One region of the Streptomyces sp. MK37H genome, then DNA from elsewhere that is predicted to be linked to it. Evidence: riboswitches for the same ligand, from Rfam matches in the RefSeq annotation. Region 1 holds a riboswitch; each other region holds the start of a gene.

Evidence for each region. Region 1 has a riboswitch for cobalamin ahead of GWI24_RS46490 (CGNR zinc finger domain-containing protein). Riboswitches for the same ligand answer to the same signal wherever they lie in the genome.
Region 2: linked by a shared signal. The riboswitch ahead of GWI24_RS38485 (ribonucleoside-diphosphate reductase subunit alpha) and the one ahead of GWI24_RS46490 (CGNR zinc finger domain-containing protein) in region 1 are both predicted to bind cobalamin.
Region 3: linked by a shared signal. The riboswitch ahead of GWI24_RS04150 (CbtB-domain containing protein) and the one ahead of GWI24_RS46490 (CGNR zinc finger domain-containing protein) in region 1 are both predicted to bind cobalamin.

The regions. Positions count from the first base shown of each region.
Region 1 is NZ_JAAAYH010000047.1:2,804-8,377, reverse strand. It holds gene GWI24_RS09855 (carboxymuconolactone decarboxylase family protein) at 1-361, shown strand, start outside; gene GWI24_RS09850 (RNA polymerase sigma-70 factor) at 405-1,328, shown strand; cobalamin riboswitch at 1,356-1,591, shown strand; gene GWI24_RS46490 (CGNR zinc finger domain-containing protein) at 1,984-2,190, shown strand; gene GWI24_RS09840 (epoxide hydrolase family protein) at 2,277-3,452, shown strand; gene GWI24_RS09835 (bifunctional salicylyl-CoA 5-hydroxylase/oxidoreductase) at 3,483-5,574, opposite strand, start outside.
Region 2 is NZ_JAAAYH010000485.1:122-5,695, reverse strand. It holds gene GWI24_RS38490 (ribonucleotide-diphosphate reductase subunit beta) at 44-1,075, opposite strand; gene GWI24_RS38485 (ribonucleoside-diphosphate reductase subunit alpha) at 1,093-3,501, opposite strand; cobalamin riboswitch at 3,636-3,797, opposite strand; gene GWI24_RS38480 (GNAT family N-acetyltransferase) at 3,884-4,390, opposite strand; gene GWI24_RS38475 (hypothetical protein) at 4,455-4,625, opposite strand; gene GWI24_RS38470 (hypothetical protein) at 4,669-4,956, opposite strand; partial or broken gene GWI24_RS45890 (cell wall protein) at 5,507-5,574, shown strand, end outside.
Region 3 is NZ_JAAAYH010000015.1:13,225-18,798, reverse strand. It holds gene GWI24_RS04175 (glycoside hydrolase family 38 C-terminal domain-containing protein) at 1-1,912, shown strand, start outside; gene GWI24_RS04170 (cobalamin-binding protein) at 1,907-2,854, opposite strand; gene GWI24_RS04165 (hypothetical protein) at 2,934-3,146, opposite strand; gene GWI24_RS04160 (polysaccharide deacetylase family protein) at 3,143-3,730, opposite strand; gene GWI24_RS04155 (hypothetical protein) at 3,727-4,041, opposite strand; cobalamin riboswitch at 4,114-4,265, shown strand; gene GWI24_RS04150 (CbtB-domain containing protein) at 4,305-4,526, shown strand; gene GWI24_RS04145 (CbtA family protein) at 4,548-5,315, shown strand; gene GWI24_RS04140 (MmgE/PrpD family protein) at 5,562-5,574, shown strand, end outside.

The DNA.
Region 1 (5,574 bases):
GCTGGTGGCGCTGCGCGTGAGCCAGATCAACGGCTGCGCCGTCTGCCTCGACATGCACACCAAGGAAGCCGCCGCGGCCGGTGAGACCGCCGTGCGGCTCAACCTGGTGGCGGCATGGCGGGAGGCCACCGTCTTCACCGACGCCGAGCGTGCCGCGCTGGAGCTGGCGGAGGCGGGGACCCGGGTCGCGGACGCGGCCGGTGGCGTCAGCGACGAGGTGTGGGCGAACGCCGCCAAGCACTATGACGAGGAGCAGCTCACCGCCCTGGTGATCCTGGTCTCGTTCATGAACATGGTGAACCGGCTGAACGTCATCACCCAGCAGCCGGCGGGCAACTACCAGGTCGGGCAGTTCCATTGATCGGCGCCAGTCTGTCCGGCCGGTCGTTCAGGGGGGAATCGGCGTGAGCAAGGTCGAGGAGTTCGAGGAGCTGCGGCCGCTGCTGTTCTCGATCGCCTACCGGATCCTGGGCAGTGTGAGCGAGGCCGAGGACGCGGTGCAGGAAACCTGGCTGCGCTTCGACGGCTCGGCCACCCGGCCCACGTCGGCCAAGGCGTATCTGTCGGCCACGGTGACGCGCATCTCGATCGATGTGCTGCGCTCCGCGCGGGTGCGACGGGAGGAGTACGTGGGCCCGTGGTTCCCCGAGCCGCTGCTCAGCGATCCGTATCAGGATCCGGCCCGGGCGGTGGAACTGGCCGACTCGGTGTCGATGGCGGCGCTGCTGCTCCTGGAGCGGCTCAGCCCGCTGGAGCGGGCGGTGTTCGTGCTGCGGGAGGTGTTCGCCTTCGGGTTCGACGAGATCGCCACGGCGGTGGGGCGGTCGGAGGCGGCATGCCGGCAGTTGCTGGTGCGGGCGCGGCGCCACATGCAGGCCGGGCGGCCGCGGTTCGCGGCGGACCGGCAGGAGCGGCAGGAGCTGGCCACGCGGTTCTTCGACGCGCTGAAGGACGGCGATGTGGGCGGGCTGCGGAAGCTGCTGGCCGCCGATGTGCGGCTGGTCGGGGACGGTGGCGGCAAGGCCCCGCAGCTGGCCAGGGCCGTCATGGGCGCGGAGAACGTGGCGCGGTTGCTGGGCAATGTCTTTCCCTGGCTGCTGCGGATCGATGTGTCGTTGGAGCCGCGCGAGGTCAACGGCCAGCCCGGCGCGATCTTCCGCGACCGGGACGGCAAGGTGCTCCACACCCTGGTCCTCGATGTGCTCGACGGGCAGATCCAGACGATTCGCACGGTGGTCAACCCCGACAAGCTCGGCCACCTCGGGCCGGTCGGCGACGCCTGGGCCGTGGACCGCGAGGTGAAGCAGGCCCGCCGGCGGCCGAACTGACCGTGAGACGTGGCCGTTCGACGCTGTTGGTGGTCTCGGGGAGCCAGTCGTGCCACATCCGAGGCCAGGGAATCCGGTGCGAATCCGGAACTGACGCGCAGCGGTGAGGCAGCGGTGAGGGGGACGGGCGGGGCATGTGACACCACTGGGAGGAGTCCGTGACGGCCGTGGGGCCGTCGCGAACGAGCACCGGGAAGGGGCCCCGTCCGGCCCCGTCCGGACGAGTCCGAGTCCGAAGACCTGCCGGCACCTCCGCGCCCGGTGCGCGGAGGACGTCCGTAGGCCAGGCTCCGCGTACGAGTCCCGACCGCCGAGGCTGCCCGTGCTCCGCTCCGCCCGCCGTACCGCGGAGTTCCTGCTCGCCCCCGCCTGCTGCTCACCGCGTGCGGTGGCTCCGGCCATGACGACGCGGACACCCGGGCCGTCGACGCGGCCCTGGAGCCCGGCGGACTGACCGACCGGGCCGGTCAGTCGCGGCGCACCCGCCCATCAGGGCCACCTGACCAGAGCCCACGAGCTGCGCACGGCCCTGCGTGCCGCGCTGCGCCAGGACGCCGAGGGTGACGGCCAGGGCGGCGATGCCCCGGTCGGCTACTCCTTCCACGTCACACTGACGGCCGGTCACGGCGCCCACCTGACCATCGCCGCCGACCCCGTGGACACCGCCCTCGCGCACATCGTCATGTCCGCGCTGACCGCCACGGTGAACGGGACCTGGCATCGGCTCAGGATGTGTCCGGCCCCCGACTGCCAATGGGTGTTCTACGACAACTCCCGCCCCGGCCGGGCCAAATGGTGTTCACCCCAGCTGTGCGGCAACCGCGCGAAGACGCAAGCGTATCGCCGCCGCCAATCGACCTGAATCGCCCCGCGGCGACCCGGCTCCGGATGAGTACGGCTGGCCGGCATCCCAGACGACTGACATGGGCGGCTTGTAGGGTACGTGGCATGCCGGACGCCATGCCCCGACCCGAGCCCTTCACCCCGCGGACCGACCCCGCCGCCCTCGAGGACCTCCGCGCGCGGCTGCGCGCGACGCGCTGGCCGGACGCGCCCGAGGACGCCGGGTGGGCGCTCGGGACCGACCTCGCCTACCTCCGTGAGCTCGTCGCCTACTGGGCGGACGGGTTCGACTGGGCGGCGCAGGAGGCGGCGCTCGCCCGGCTGCCCCGGTTCCGTGTCCGGCTCGGCGGTCTCGGGATCCACTTCGCCCACATCCGGGCCGCCGCCCCGGCCGGACCCGCTCTGCCGCTGGTGCTCAGCCATGGCTGGCCGGACTCGTTCTGGCGCTATACGAAGGTCATCCCGCACCTCACCGACCCCGGTGCGCACGGCGCCGACCCCGCCGACGCGTTCGACGTGGTCGTGCCCGACATTCCGGGCTACGGGTACTCCGACCGGCCCACCGGCCAGCCGCTCGACTCCATCGCCGTCGCCGGGCTGTGGGCCGAGCTGATGGACGTCCTCGGCTATGAGCGGTTCGGCGCGGCGGGCGGGGACCTCGGCAGCCATGTGAGCCGCTACCTCGCGCTCGACCACCCCGACCGGGTGGTGGCCGTGCACCGCACGGACGGGGGCCTCCCCCGCTTCACCGGCGACCCGGCGGACCTCACGCCCGAGGAGCGCGCCTGGTTCGAGGAGGTCGCGGCCTGGAGCGCGGCCGAGGGCGCCTACGCCGCCATGCACAGTACGAAGCCCCAGACCGCCGCCTTCGGGCTCACCGACTCACCCGCCGGGCTCGCCGCGTGGATCGTCGAGAAGCTGCGGGCGTGGAGCGACTGCGACGGTGACATCGAGCGGAGCTACACCAAGGACGAGATCCTCACCAATGTCACGCTCTACTGGCTCACGGGGACGATCGGCTCCGCGATGCGCATGTACCGAGCCAACGCCGCCATCCCGCTCGCGCAGCACGCCCGCCGGGTCGAGGTGCCGTCCGGCTTCTCGCTCTTCCGCGGCGACGTCGTCCGCCCGCCGCGGGCGTGGCTGGAGCGCACGACGAACCTCGTGCGGCTGACCGAGCCCGCGCGCGGCGGACACTTCGCGCCGTTCGAGGAGCCCGAGCTCTACGCGGAGGAGCTGCGCGCCTTCTTCCGCCCATACCGGGCGGCGGCGACGGGCTGACACCCGGTTCCGGCACCCCTTCCACCCCCCTCAGGGCACGGGGGCCGGAGCACGCGTCGGGGTCCAGCGCAGATGAACGGCCTGGTCGGCGGGGTCGGGCCGGTGCAGTGACAGCCGGGGCCTTACGGCGTCGGTGCGCGCGGCCGGAGGCTTGCGGCCGCCCGCGCCGAACTGCACCGGCCATGCGGCGGCCGGGCCCCGGTACTCCTGCTCGGCCGCCGCGTGCAGGGTCCAGTGGGGGTCGTACAGATGGGTGCGGCCCACGGCGCACAGATCGGCGCGGCCCGCCAGCAGCAGCGAGTTGACGTCGTCGTACGAGGCGATCGCGCCCACCGCGATGACCGCGGCCCCGGTGGCGGCGGCCACCTCGTGGCGGATGCGGTCGGCGAACGGCGTCTGGTAGGAGCGGCCGAAGGCGGGGCGCTCGTCCTTGGTGACCTGGCCGGAGGAGACGTCGATGGCGTCCGCGCCGTGGGCGATGAACGCGCGGGCGATCTCGACGGCGTCATGCTCGGTGTTGCCGTCCGGCACCCAGTCGGTGGCGGAGATGCGCACGATCACCGGCCGTTCCACGGGCCAGACTTCCCGTACGGCGTCGAAGACCTCCAGCGGGAAACGCAGCCGGTTCTCCAGCGGGCCGCCGTACGCGTCGGTGCGGCGGTTGGCGATCGGGGAGAGGAAGGAGGACAGCAAGTAGCCGTGCGCGCAGTGCAGTTCGAGCAGATCGAACCCGGCCTCGGCGCCCCGGCGGGCGGCGGCCACGAAGTCCGCGGCGATCCGGTCCATATCGGCGCGGGTGAGCTCGCGCGGCACGGCCGAGCCGGGGCCGTACGGCAGCGGGGACGGTCCGACGACCTCCCAGTTGCCTTGCGGCAGCGGGTCGTCCATGCCCTCCCACATCAGCCGGGTGGAGCCCTTGCGGCCCGAGTGGCCGAGCTGGAGGCCGATACGGGCGGTGCTCCGCTCGTGGACGAAGGAGACGATCCGCCGCCAGGAATCGCCCTGCTCGTCGTTCCACAGGCCGGTGCAGCCGGGGGTGATGCGGCCCTCGGGCGAGACACACACCATTTCGGTCATCACCAGTCCGGCGCCGCCCATGGCCTTGGAGCCCAGGTGGACGAGGTGGAAGTCGCCGGGCACGCCCTCGACGGCGGAGTACATGTCCATCGGGGACACGATCACCCGGTTCTTCAGCTCCAACTCACCCAGCCGGTACGGCTGGAACATCGCCGGTGCCACGCCGTCGAGGCCCTGCGCGGCGGCGAAGGCCACATCGACCCGGTCGGCGAACTCCGGGTCGCGGGTGCGCAGGTTGTCATAGGTGATGCGGCGGGAGCGGGTCAGCAGGTTGAAGCAGAACTGGGTCGGCTCCTGGTGGACGTACATCCCGATGTTCTCGAACCACTCCAGCGAGCCCTGCGCCGCCCGCTGGGTGGACTCCACGACCGGGCGCCGCTCGGCCTCGTAGGCGGCGAGCGCCCCCTCGGCATCGGGGTGTTCATGCAGACAGGCGGCGAGGGCGAGCGCGTCCTCCATCGCCAGCTTGGTGCCCGAGCCGATGGAGAAGTGCGCGGTGTGCGCGGCGTCTCCGATGAGCACGAGGTTGCCGTGGTGCCAGCGCTCGTTGCGTACGGTCGTGAAGTTCAGCCACTTGGAGTTGTTGGCGAACACCTGGTGGCCGTCGAGTTCGTCGGCGAAGAGCTCGCGGACGCGCGCCACCGCATGCTCGTCGGAGGCGCCCGGTGCGAAGTCGGCTCCTTCGGTGGCGTCGAAGCCCGCCCGCCGCCAGACGTCCTCGTGCATCTCGACGATGAAGGTGGAGCCGGTGGCGGAGTAGGGGTAGCCGTGCACCTGTACGACGCCCCATTCCGTCTGCTTGACGAAGAACTGGAACGCCTCGAAGACCCGGTCCGTGCCGAGCCACATGTACTTGCTGTGCCGACGGTCCAGGGAGGGGCGGAAGACCTCCGCGTGGGCGGCCCGTACGAGGGAGTTGACGCCATCGGCCCCCACCACCAGGTCGTACGACGCACACAGCCCATCGGCGTCCGGGGCGGGGGTGGAGAAGCGCAGGGTGACGCCGAGGTCGCGGCAGCGCTCCTGGAGCAGGCGGAGCAGTTCC
Region 2 (5,574 bases), on a different contig from region 1:
AGAACTCGTCCGACATCAGAAGCCTGACATCAGAAGCCCGACATCAGAAGTCGTCGTCGAAGGCGACCGACCCCTCGACCGCGACCTGGTACGCCGAGGCGCGCCGCTCGAAGAAGTTGGTCAGCTCCTGGACGTTCTGCAGCTCCATGAAGGAGAACGGGTTCTCCGAGCCGAAGACCGGGGCGAAGCCGAGCCGCTGCAGGCGCTGGTCGGCCACGCACTGCAGATACTCCTGCATCGACGCGGTGTTCATGCCCGGCAGCCCGTCCCCGCACAGATCGCGGGCGAACTGGAGCTCCGCCTCGACGGCCTCCTTCAGCATGTCGGTGACCTGCCGCTGGAGCTCGTCGTCGAAGAGGTCCGGCTCCTCCTCGCGGACGGTGTCCACGACCGAGAAGGCGAACTCCATGTGCATCGACTCGTCGCGGAACACCCAGTTGGTGCCCGTCGCCAGGCCGTGCAGCAGCCCGCGCGAGCGGAGCCAGTACACGTAGGCGAAGGCGCCGTAGAAGAACAGCCCCTCGATGCAGGCCGCGAAGCAGATCAGGTTGAGCAGGAAGCGGCGGCGGTCCTCCTTGGTCTCCAGCCGCTCGATCTTCTCCACCGAGTCCATCCAGCGGAAGCAGAACTCCGCCTTCTCCCGGATGGAGGGGATGTTCTCGACGGCGGCGAAGGCCGCGGCGCGGTCGTCCGGGTCGGGGAGGTAGGTGTCCAGCAGCGTCAGATAGAACTGGACGTGCACCGCCTCCTCGAAGAGCTGCCGCGACAGATACAGCCGCGCCTCGGGGGAGTTGATGTGCTTGTAGAGCGTCAGCACCAGGTTGTTGGCCACGATCGAGTCGCCGGTCGCGAAGAAGGCGACCAGACGGCCGATCAGATGCTGCTCACCGGGGGAGAGCTTGGCGAGGTCGGCGACGTCGGAGTGGAGGTCGACCTCCTCCACCGTCCAGGTGTTCTTGATCGCGTCGCGGTAGCGGTCGTAGAACTGCGGGTACCGCATCGGCCGCAGGGTGAGTTCGAAGCCCGGGTCGAGCAGGTTCTTGTGGTGCTCGGCCGAGGTGTTCGCGGTGGTCATCTCGGATGCGGTGGGCATTACTGGCAGGCCTCGCAGGACTCGGGGTTTTCCAGGGAGCAGGCGATCGCGTCGGCCTCGACCGGGGCCGCTTGCGCGGGAACGGTGACGGCGGGGGCGGCCGCGGCGGCGCCGCCCCGGGCGCTCTGGGCGATCCGGGTGGCCGGACGCGAGCGCAGGTAGTACGTGGTCTTGATGCCGCGCTTCCAGGCGTACGCGTACATCGAGCTGAGCTTGCCGATGGTCGGCGAGGCCATGAAGAGGTTCAGCGACTGGCTCTGGTCGAGGTACGGGGTGCGGGCCGCCGCCATGTCGATCAGGGCGCGCTGCGGGATCTCCCACGCGGTGCGGTACAGCTCCCGTACGTCCGCGGGCACCCAGGAGAAGTCCTGCACCGAGCCGCCCGCCTCGCGCAGCGCCTCACGGGTCTGGGCGTCCCAGACGCCCAGCTTCTTGAGGTCGTCCACCAGGTAGGAGTTGACCTGCAGGAACTCCCCGCTGAGCGTTTCGCGCTTGAAGAGGTTGGAGACCTGCGGCTCGATGCACTCGTAGACGCCCGCGATGGAGGCGATGGTCGCGGTCGGCGCGATCGCCAGCAGCAGCGAGTTCCGCATCCCGGACTTCGCCATCCGGGTGCGCAGCGCCTGCCAGCGCTCCGGCCAGGTGGCCACCGCGTCCGGGTAGTGGTCCGGGTGCAGCACACCGCGCGCGGTGCGGGTCTCGGCCCAGGCGGGGTGCGGGCCGTGGCGCTCGGCGAGCTCGCAGGACGCCTCGTACGCGGCGAGCATGATGCGCTCGGAGATCCGCGTGGAGAGCGCCGTGGCCTCGGGCGAGTCGAACGGCAGCCGCAGCCGGAAGAAGACGTCCTGGAGCCCCATGAGGCCCAGACCCACCGGGCGCCAGCGAGAGTTGGAGGCCCCGGCCTCCTCCGTGGGGTAGAAGTTGATGTCCACCACGCGGTCGAGGAAGGTCACGGCGGTGTGGACGGTGGCGTCGAGGCGCTCCCAGTCCAGCTGCCCGTCCTCGCCCAGGTGGGCGGCGAGGTTGACCGATCCGAGGTTGCACACGGCGGTCTCGCCGTCGTCGGTGACCTCCAGGATCTCGGTGCAGAGGTTGGAGGAGTGGACGACCCTGCCGGGCTCGGCGGTCTGGTTGGCGGTGCGGTTGGCGGCGTCCTTGAACGTCATCCAGCCGTTGCCGGTCTGCGCGAGGGTGCGCATCATCCGGGCGTACAGCTGGCGCGCCGGGACCTGCTTGACGGCCTTCCCCTCGGCCTCGGCCCTGCGGTACGCGGCGTCGAACTCCTCGCCCCACAGGTCCACCAGATCGGGCGCGTCGGCCGGGGAGAACAGCGACCAGTCGGCGTCCGCCTCGACCCGGCGCATGAACTCGTCCGGGATCCAGTGGGCGATGTTGAGGTTGTGGGTGCGGCGGGCGTCCTCGCCCGTGTTGTCCCGCAGCTCCAGGAACTCCTCGAGGTCCGCGTGCCAGGTCTCCAGGTAGACACAGGCCGCGCCCTTGCGCCGGCCGCCCTGGTTGACGGCGGCCACCGAGGCGTCGAGCGTGCGCAGGAACGGCACGATGCCGTTGGAGTGCCCGTTGGTGCCCCGGATCAGCGAACCGCGGGCCCGGATGCGGGAGTAGGACAGGCCGATGCCGCCCGCGTGCTTCGACAGCCGCGCCACCTGGTGGTAGCGGTTGTAGATCGAGTCCAGCTCGTCCAGCGGCGAGTCCAGCAGATAGCAGGACGACATCTGCGGATGCCGGGTGCCGGAGTTGAACAGCGTGGGGGAGCTGGGCAGGTACGACAGCGTGCTGGTCAGCCGGTAGAGCTCGGCCACATCGTCCAGCGCCCGCTCCGAGAGGTTCTCGGCGAGCCCGCAGGCCACGCGCAGCAGGAAGTGCTGCGGGGTCTCGATCACCTGACGGGTGATCGGGTGGCGCAGCAGATAGCGGCTGTAGAGGGTACGCAGCCCGAAGTAGCCGAAACGGTTGTCGGCGCCGTCGGCCAGGGCCCGCTCCACCAGCGCGTCCAGCCGCTCGGCGTGGGCGGCGGCGAACTCCGCGGTGGAGTCGGCGAGCAGGCCCTCGCGGTGGCCCACCTGGACGGAGGTGGAGAAGGAGACCGCGCCCTGCCCGGCCGCCTCCTCCGTGATGGTGAGCGCCAGCAGCCGCGCCGCGAGCCGCGAGTACTCCGGCTCCTCGGCGATCAGCCCGGCCGCCGCCTCGGTCGCGAGCGTGCGCAACTCCGCCTCGTCCGAGCCGGGATGACGGCCGCGCAGGGCGGCGGCCGCGACCTTGCCGGGGTCGGTGGCGGGCAGGTCGGCGGTGAGTCCGGTAAGAGTCCGTAGCAGGGCGGTCCCGGGCGCGTCGTCCGCTGCCTGAGAAGCCGCCTGCGCTGAAACCGGATCGGCGGGCGCGATGGTCACTGAGGTGCTCTCCCTCGCTCGGCTGGACCGCGAGGGGTGGTGCGATGGGCGCGTACGGGCATGCCGATGCCGCACTCCTCGTACGCCAGGCACACCACGCAGCGTCCATCGGCCCAACCCTCGAGGCCGGGGGACGTGTTCACAGGGCTGTCGGCAGGTGCTCGGACTCACGGGCACGCCGAATTGAGCGCACACGTACACCGTTGCGGGACAGTTCCGGATTCCCACCGGATTCCCCTGTGGCGACAGCGAGGACGAGCATACATCTTGTGTCGGCCGACGCACGCACCCCCATATCTTGTGTCGGAGCTGCGGAGTTTCGCATGAATGTGCTAATGCGTTCCGGAGGTGGCCCGTGACCTGGGGCGTGCGGCGCGGGGCGTCACAGCTCCACGGTGAAGGCCCAGAGGGTGAGGTCCGTGCCGGGCAGGGGCGCCCAGTCGCGCTCCGGGGCACGGGTGAAGCCCAGCCGCTCGTACAGGCGGTGGGCGGCGGTCATCGACCGCTGGCTGCTGATCACTATTCGCCGCAGGCCCAGTGCGCGGGCCCGGTCCAGGCAGGCTCGCACGAGCGCTTCGGCGGCGCCGCGGCGGCGGGACTCGGGGCGGACGGCCAGCATCCGGAACTCGCCCTCGCCGGGGCGGGCCAGCTCCGCGTACGCCCCGCCGTGCACGGCGAACGCCACGGCGCCCAGGACCTCGTCGCCCGCCGCGTCCGCCGCGACCAGCAGCTCGGCCTCGGCGGCCCGGCGGCGGGCGTCGCGCAGGGTGGCGAGATAAGGATCACTGTCCCCGAAGTCCAGGAGGCCGTCCCCCAGATACACCTGTGCGGTGAGCTCTCCGATTCCGTCCAGCTCCTCGTCCCGCGCGCGTCTGATCGTGATGTCCATGCCCGCAGTCTGCCGCAGACCACTGACAGCCGGGTCGCCGGGCGCGGGGTGTGGGTCCTCGGCGTCACTGGGTGACGGCGGTGATCACTCCGGTGGAGCCCGCGCGCTTGTTGGCGGCGTCGGCTTCCTGGTGGGTGACGTAGCGCCGGACCGTACCGTCCGGCAGTGTCAGCTCATAGACGACAACGGGTTGAGGCGGCCATTGAGCCGCTGTTCCGCCGCAGTTGCAGGCCATGGTTGCCCTTCCTTTCCCTCGGGTCGTTGTGGGGGGCGGTGGGTCAGTCCAGCCATCGCGAGGCGACACCGGCCAGGTAGGAGAGCGTCAGGGCGGTGGCCGGGAGGTGGAACCACGCGGTGGTGTGCAGCAAGGAGGCGTAGACGGCGATCGCGGCGGCCACCCATGTGCTGGTGCACCAGCCGCAGTTGACCAGGTAGGTGGGGCGGGAGTCGTCGCCGAAGCGGTCGGCGACCCAGATCCTGAACCCGGCCGCCAGGGTGTCCTTGGTGATGAAGCGGGTGATCCGGCAGGTGGTGCCGAGGGCGAGAAGGAACGCGGCGAGGCTCATCGGATCGTTTCCTCCCCGGGTGGTCATACGGGGGTCGGCTCTTCCCCGGGTGGTCATACGGGGGTCGGCACGGCCGATGTCACTGCTGGGTCGGCGCTGCCGATGTCACTGCTGGGTCGGCGCTGCCGATATCACTCATTAGAGGCATGACGGGCGACGGCAAGCCATACCCCTTGGCACGCATTCGCCCGAATAGCCGAGCGCTTGTCATACAAGCTCGGTGCCACGCGCGCCCTGATGCGCCAAACGAGTGATGGCCGCCGTGAGGCCTTGAGTGACGCCGAGGGGCGTGGATAACTGGAAACGTGCCGCCGAGGTCGCCCCATACCTCGTCGGCCACTCCAGGAGCCGGGCGTCCGCCCCGTGGCTCCGCTCTTCATCCGCGCACCGTTCCCGCGCCCCGACCGGCCGCCCGCGGCTCATCCGTTCCTCCGGTGCGGCCTGTCTCGACCGCGCGGTGACGACGAAGCGTTGACCGGCGGCGCGTGCCCACGTCCGTCGGCATGCCGTCGGCGCACATCACCCGAACCCTTCCCCGGGAGGACCGACCATGACTTCGACCGCTCTCGCGACCGCCGCCGCCACCAATGCCGCCACCGCGGGCTACTGGCCACCGGT
Region 3 (5,574 bases), on a different contig from region 1:
CTCCTTCTGGTGGGAGGGCATCGACGGCACCCGCATCTTCACCCACTTCCCGCCGGTGGACACCTACAACGCCGAGTTCTCCGGCAAGGAGATGGCGCACGCGGTGCGCAACTACCAGGACAAGGGCGTGGGCACCCGCTCGCTCGCCCCGTTCGGCCACGGCGACGGCGGTGGCGGCCCCACCCGCGAGATGATGGAGCGCGCCCGCCGCCTCGCCGACCTGGAGGGCTCGGCGAGGGTGCGGGTCGAGCACCCGGACACCTTCTTCGCCGATGCGAGCAAGGAGGTCCCCAAGGACCAGGTGTGGTCCGGCGAGCTGTATCTGGAGCTGCACCGCGCCACGTACACCTCGCAGGCCCGCACCAAGCAGGGCAACCGGCGCAGCGAACACCTGCTGCGCGAGGCCGAGTTGTGGGCGACGACGGCCGCGCTGCACGCGCCGGGCTACCGCTATCCGCTGCCGGAGCTGGACCGGCTGTGGAAGACGGTGCTGCTGCACCAGTTCCACGACATCCTGCCCGGTTCGTCGATCGCCTGGGTGCACCGGGAGGCCGAGGCCGAGTACGCGCGGGTGGCGGCCGAGGTGCGGGAGCTCACCGAGCGGGCACTCGACGCCCTCGCCACGACCGGTGACGGGTCGGCCGCCGTGTTCAACACCAGCCCGCGCGACCGCGCCGAGGTCGTCACGGTGCCGGCGGATCTCGCCGCCGATGAGCAAGGGCTCACGGACGGGCAGCGGCTCGCGGACGGTTCGGTGGCCGTGTGGACGCGGGTCCCGGCGAACGGCAGCGCACCGCTCGTCCCGCGGGGGACGCCCCCGCGGCCGGTCACCGTCGACGGCCGGGTGCTGGACAACGGCCTGGTGCGGGTGGAGCTCGCGGAGGACGGCACCATCGCGTCCGTACGCGACCTGGCGGCCGACCGCGAGGTGCTCGCGCCGGACGCGGCGGGCAACCTGCTCCGCCTCCACAGCGACCTGCCCAACTACTGGGACGCCTGGGACATCGACAAGCACTACCGGAACCGCTACACGGACCTCACCGACGCCGAGTCCATCACGGTGGCCGAGGACGGCCCGCTGCTGGGGGCGCTGCGCGTGGAGCGCCACTTCGGCAAGGGCTCGCGGATCGCGCAGACCATCGTGGTGCGAGCGGGCAGCCGCCGTATCGACATCGAGACGGAGATCGACTGGCACGAGGCGGAGAAGATCCTCAAGGCCGCCTTCCCGGTCGATGTGCGGGCCGACCACTCCCGCGCCGAGATCCAGTTCGGCCATGTGCAGCGCCCCACCCACACCAACACCAGCTGGGAGGCGGCCCGTTTCGAGGTGTACGGCCACCGCTGGGTGCACATCGGGGAGCCGGGCTACGGGGTCGCGGTGCTCAACGACGCCACGTACGGCCACGATGTCTCGCGCACCACGCGGGAGTCGGACGGCGGGACGACCACGACGGTCCGCCTCTCCCTGGTCCGGGCGCCGCGCGTGCCCGACCCGGAAGCGGACCAGGGCAAGCACCGCTTCACCTACGCGCTGCTGCCCGGCGCCACGGTCGAGGACGCCATCGCGGAGGGGTACGCGCTGAACCTGCCGCTGCGCATCGGCTCCGCGGCCCCGGCGGCCCCCGTGATCACCAGCGACCATCCGGCGGTCACGGTCGAGGCGGTCAAGCTGGCCGACGACGGATCGGGCGATGTGGTGGTGCGGCTCTACGAGTCGCTGGGCGGCCGGGCGCGGGCGGTGCTGCGCACGGGATTCCCGCTCGGCGGGGTCCAGGTCACGGACCTGCTGGAGCGCCCGCTGGCCGAGCGGCCCGCGGAGGTCTCGGCGGCCGGCGAGGACCAACTGGCCGTGGCACTACGCCCGTTCCAAATCCTCACGGTGCGGCTGACCCCCGCGGCACATGCGTCATGACGTGGTGTCCGGGTCACCGGTCGGGGCGGCCGGGAACGGGAGCGCCTCGGCCGCCGTCACCTCGTCCCCGGCCCGTACGCCGTGCAGGACGTGGGCCAGCACCTCGGCTCCGCGCACCACGCGCGGGCCGGGGCGGTTGAAGTAGGCCGGGCCGTCCAGCACCCAGACCCTCCCGGTCCGTACGGCGGGCAGGTCCGTCCAGCCCGGCAGGCGGGTGAGCAGGTCCGTCTCCCGCAGAGTGCGCTCGGGCGGGAAGCCGCACGGCAGGACCAGCACCACCTCCGGCCGTGCGGCGCGCACCGCCTCCCAGGTCATCGGGCTGGTGTGCGCACCGGACGCGGCGAGCAGCGGTTCGCCTCCGGCGGTGGCGATCTGGTCGGGGACCCAGTGTCCGGCGGGCCACAGCGGGTCGAGCCATTCGATCGCCACGACCCGGGGCCGGGCCCGGCCCGCCACCGCCTGGCGGATGCCTTCGAGGCGGTCGCGCAGGTCGGCCCGGCGCCGCTCGGCGCGCTCGCGCACGCCGAGCAGCTCACCCACCGTCACCAGGCAGTCCAGTACGTCGTCGAGCGTGTGTGGCTCAAGGCTGAGGACGCGGGTGTCGGCGTCCAGCAGCCGGACGGCCCGGCTCACCTTCTGATACGACACGGCGCACACCTCGCACAGGTCCTGGGTGAGCACCACATCGGGGCGCAGGGCCGCCAGCGCCTCGGTGTCGAGGGTGTAGAGCGACGACCCGGAGTGTGTCGCGCCGCCGACCGCGTCGGAGATCTCCCGGCTGGTGAGGGCGTCCTGGTCGAGGCCGGTGGCGGTCACCACGGGGATGTCCGCCACCGCTTCCGGCGGCCAGTCGCATTCGTGGGTCCGGCCGGCCAGATGCTCGGCGAGTCCGAGCTCGGCGACGATGTCGGTCGCGGCGGGCAGCAGGGAGACGATGCGCATACCGCGACTGTAGGTGGGATGTCCGGGGCATTGGTGACAGGCGACGCGCGGTCGGCGGTGTGCCGGTGGTGTGACGCCGTCAGATGGCCGCGGCGCGCCGCGGGTCGGTGCGGTGACGTACTTCCTCCGAGGACCCGGGGTCATTCGGGCGGTCCAGGGAGCGCCACCACCGCGCCACCTCGGCGCCGGTGGCGAACCACACGTCCCGGCGCCGCCGCGTATACGCCACGAACTCCTCCAGCACCCCGATCCGGCCCGGATTGCCGATGCAGGACGGCTCCAGGGTGATCACACAGCACAGCCCGTAGCCGTGGTACGCGTCGAACTCGGCGCACCAGTCGTCCAGGGTCTGCCGGTATCCGGCGATCCGCACCGGTCGTCGCCCTGGGCCAGGGAGGTCCAGGTGAACCCCAGTTCGCTCAGCACACCGGCGGTGTCGTCGCTGATCTCCGCGGAGGGCGGCCGGAAGCCGGTGGGCCGCCGCCCGGAGATGTCCTCCAGCACCCGCGCGGAACGCTCGATGGCGCGGCGCTGCCCCTCGGCGTCGAGGGTCGCGTAGTCCTCCAGGCCGTCGCCGCGGGAGCCGATCTCATGGCCGCGGGCGGCCACGTCCCGCACCGTCCCGGGGTAGCGCTCGGCCACCGTCGTCGGGATCATCCAGCTGGCGCGGACATCGGCCGCCTCGAGGGCGTCGAGCATCCGGGGCGCACCGCGCTTCGGGCCGTACTCGCCCATGGACGGGGTCTTGGGCCGCTCATGGCAGGACTCGTCCAGCCGCAGCCAGAACAGCTCCGCGTCGAGGTTCACCGTCACCACGACCGCGCACCGGGCGCCGTCCGGCCAGGGCGGGTTCTGTGGCGAACCACACATCGTCATGGGAGCGGATGTGCTCGATCAGCCGGCGCAGCAGCAGCACCCGGCTCGGCTTGCCCATGACTTCCGGGTGCATCATCACGACGTAGCAGAGCCCGTAGCGCGTAGTAGCCGTCGAACTCCCGCCGCCAGTTGTCGAGGGTGAGGTCGGTGCCGGCGATGCGGTCCTGGCCGCGCGGCTCCGCCGGGATGTCGTTGTAGGCGAACTGGGGGAAGTCGTCCAGCTCCCACTGCGCGGGGATCTCGATGAGGCCGGTGTCGCGCCCGAGCTCCGAACTGCTGACCCGGCTCCGCGGCCATTTCCTGCCGCCCAACAGCCCCCATTACGGCGCCGACGAGTGAGGACGTGCGCGTCCTGGTGGCGTCTCACCAGGTGGCCGGTCTTGGCCAGGCATCCGACACGCGGTACCGTCGGTGCGATATCGACGATGGTCTGACGGAAGCCGGTGGGAATCCGGCACGGTCGCGCCACTGTGAACGGGACGTATCCGAAGGGGACGTTCCGTGAGTCAGACCCGCAGCCATCGTCCTGTGCACCACCGAGATGGGACGCGAACTCCCTTAGGAGGCCACTGTCATGGCGCAGCATGTCGCCCAGCCGACAGCCACCACTCCCGCCCTCCCCGCCACGCTGCCGCTGAAGGCGATAGCTCCCTGGGGCGTTTTCTTCGGCATCCTGATGCTGGTTCTGCTGTTCTTCGTCGGCGCCGAGCAGGGCGCCACCGCGGTCGTCTCCGGCTCGGGTGTCCACGAGTGGGTGCATGACGCCCGCCATCTGCTCGGCTTCCCCTGCCACTGAGGCGAGGGACGCCGCACTCCCATGAACTCCGCAACAGTAAGAAACCTGCTGGTGCGGGGCATGCTCGCCGGTCTTGGTGCCGGTGTGCTCGCCCTGATCGCCGCCTATTTCCTCGGTGAGCCGAACGTCGACCGCGCGATCGGCTTCGAGGAGGCCCACGCCCCCGCGCATGACCACGAGGTCGAGATCGTCTCCCGTAGTCTGCAGTCCACCGCCGGCCTGGCCACCGGTGTGCTGATCTACGGGATCGCGTTCGGCGGCATCGCCGCCCTCGCCTACTGCGTCGCCCTCGGGCGCGTCGGCCGCTTCAGCCCGCGGGCCACCGCGCTGCTGCTGTCCGGCTGCGCGCTGTTCGCGGTCTATGTCGTGCCGTTCCTGAAGTACCCGGCCAACCCGCCCGCCGTCGGCAACGGCGACACCATCGGCAAGCGGACGACCCTGTACTTCCTGATGATGGTGCTCAGCGTGCTCCTGGCGATCGCCGCCACCATCCTCGGCAAGCGGCTCGCCCCGAAGCTGGGCACCTGGTACGCCACCGTCGCCGCGGTGGCCGCCTTCGCCGTCGTCATCGGGCCGGCGTTCGCCTTCCTGCCCGTCATCAACGAGGTCCCGGCGGACTTCCCGGCCACCGTCCTGTGGCGGTTCCGGCTGTCCGCCCTCGCCATGCAGGTGATCCTGTGGGGTGGCTTCGGCCTCCTCTTCGGTGAGCTCGCCGAGCGGATGCTGAACCCCAAGCCCGCGAAGGGGGAAGAGAGCCGGGCGATGGCGGCTGCCCCGAACTGGCCCTGACCACACCGAGACGCACGAGGGCCCCCGGAGCCATCCGAGGGCCCTCTGGCGTTGTGAGGGCACGTCCGATCCCCTGAACCGCCGTCATGCTCGCTCCTCCTGCCGGTGTCATGGGGTGCGGGGGGCCACCGGATACGGCACCTGCCCGGACATGTACGAATCCACGCCCTGGAGTGGTGGCCCCGCGGCCGGTCGGTGGGAAGGCTCAGTCACGTCACCGGTACCAACCGACGTACGAGGAGCCCCGTGATCGAGCACC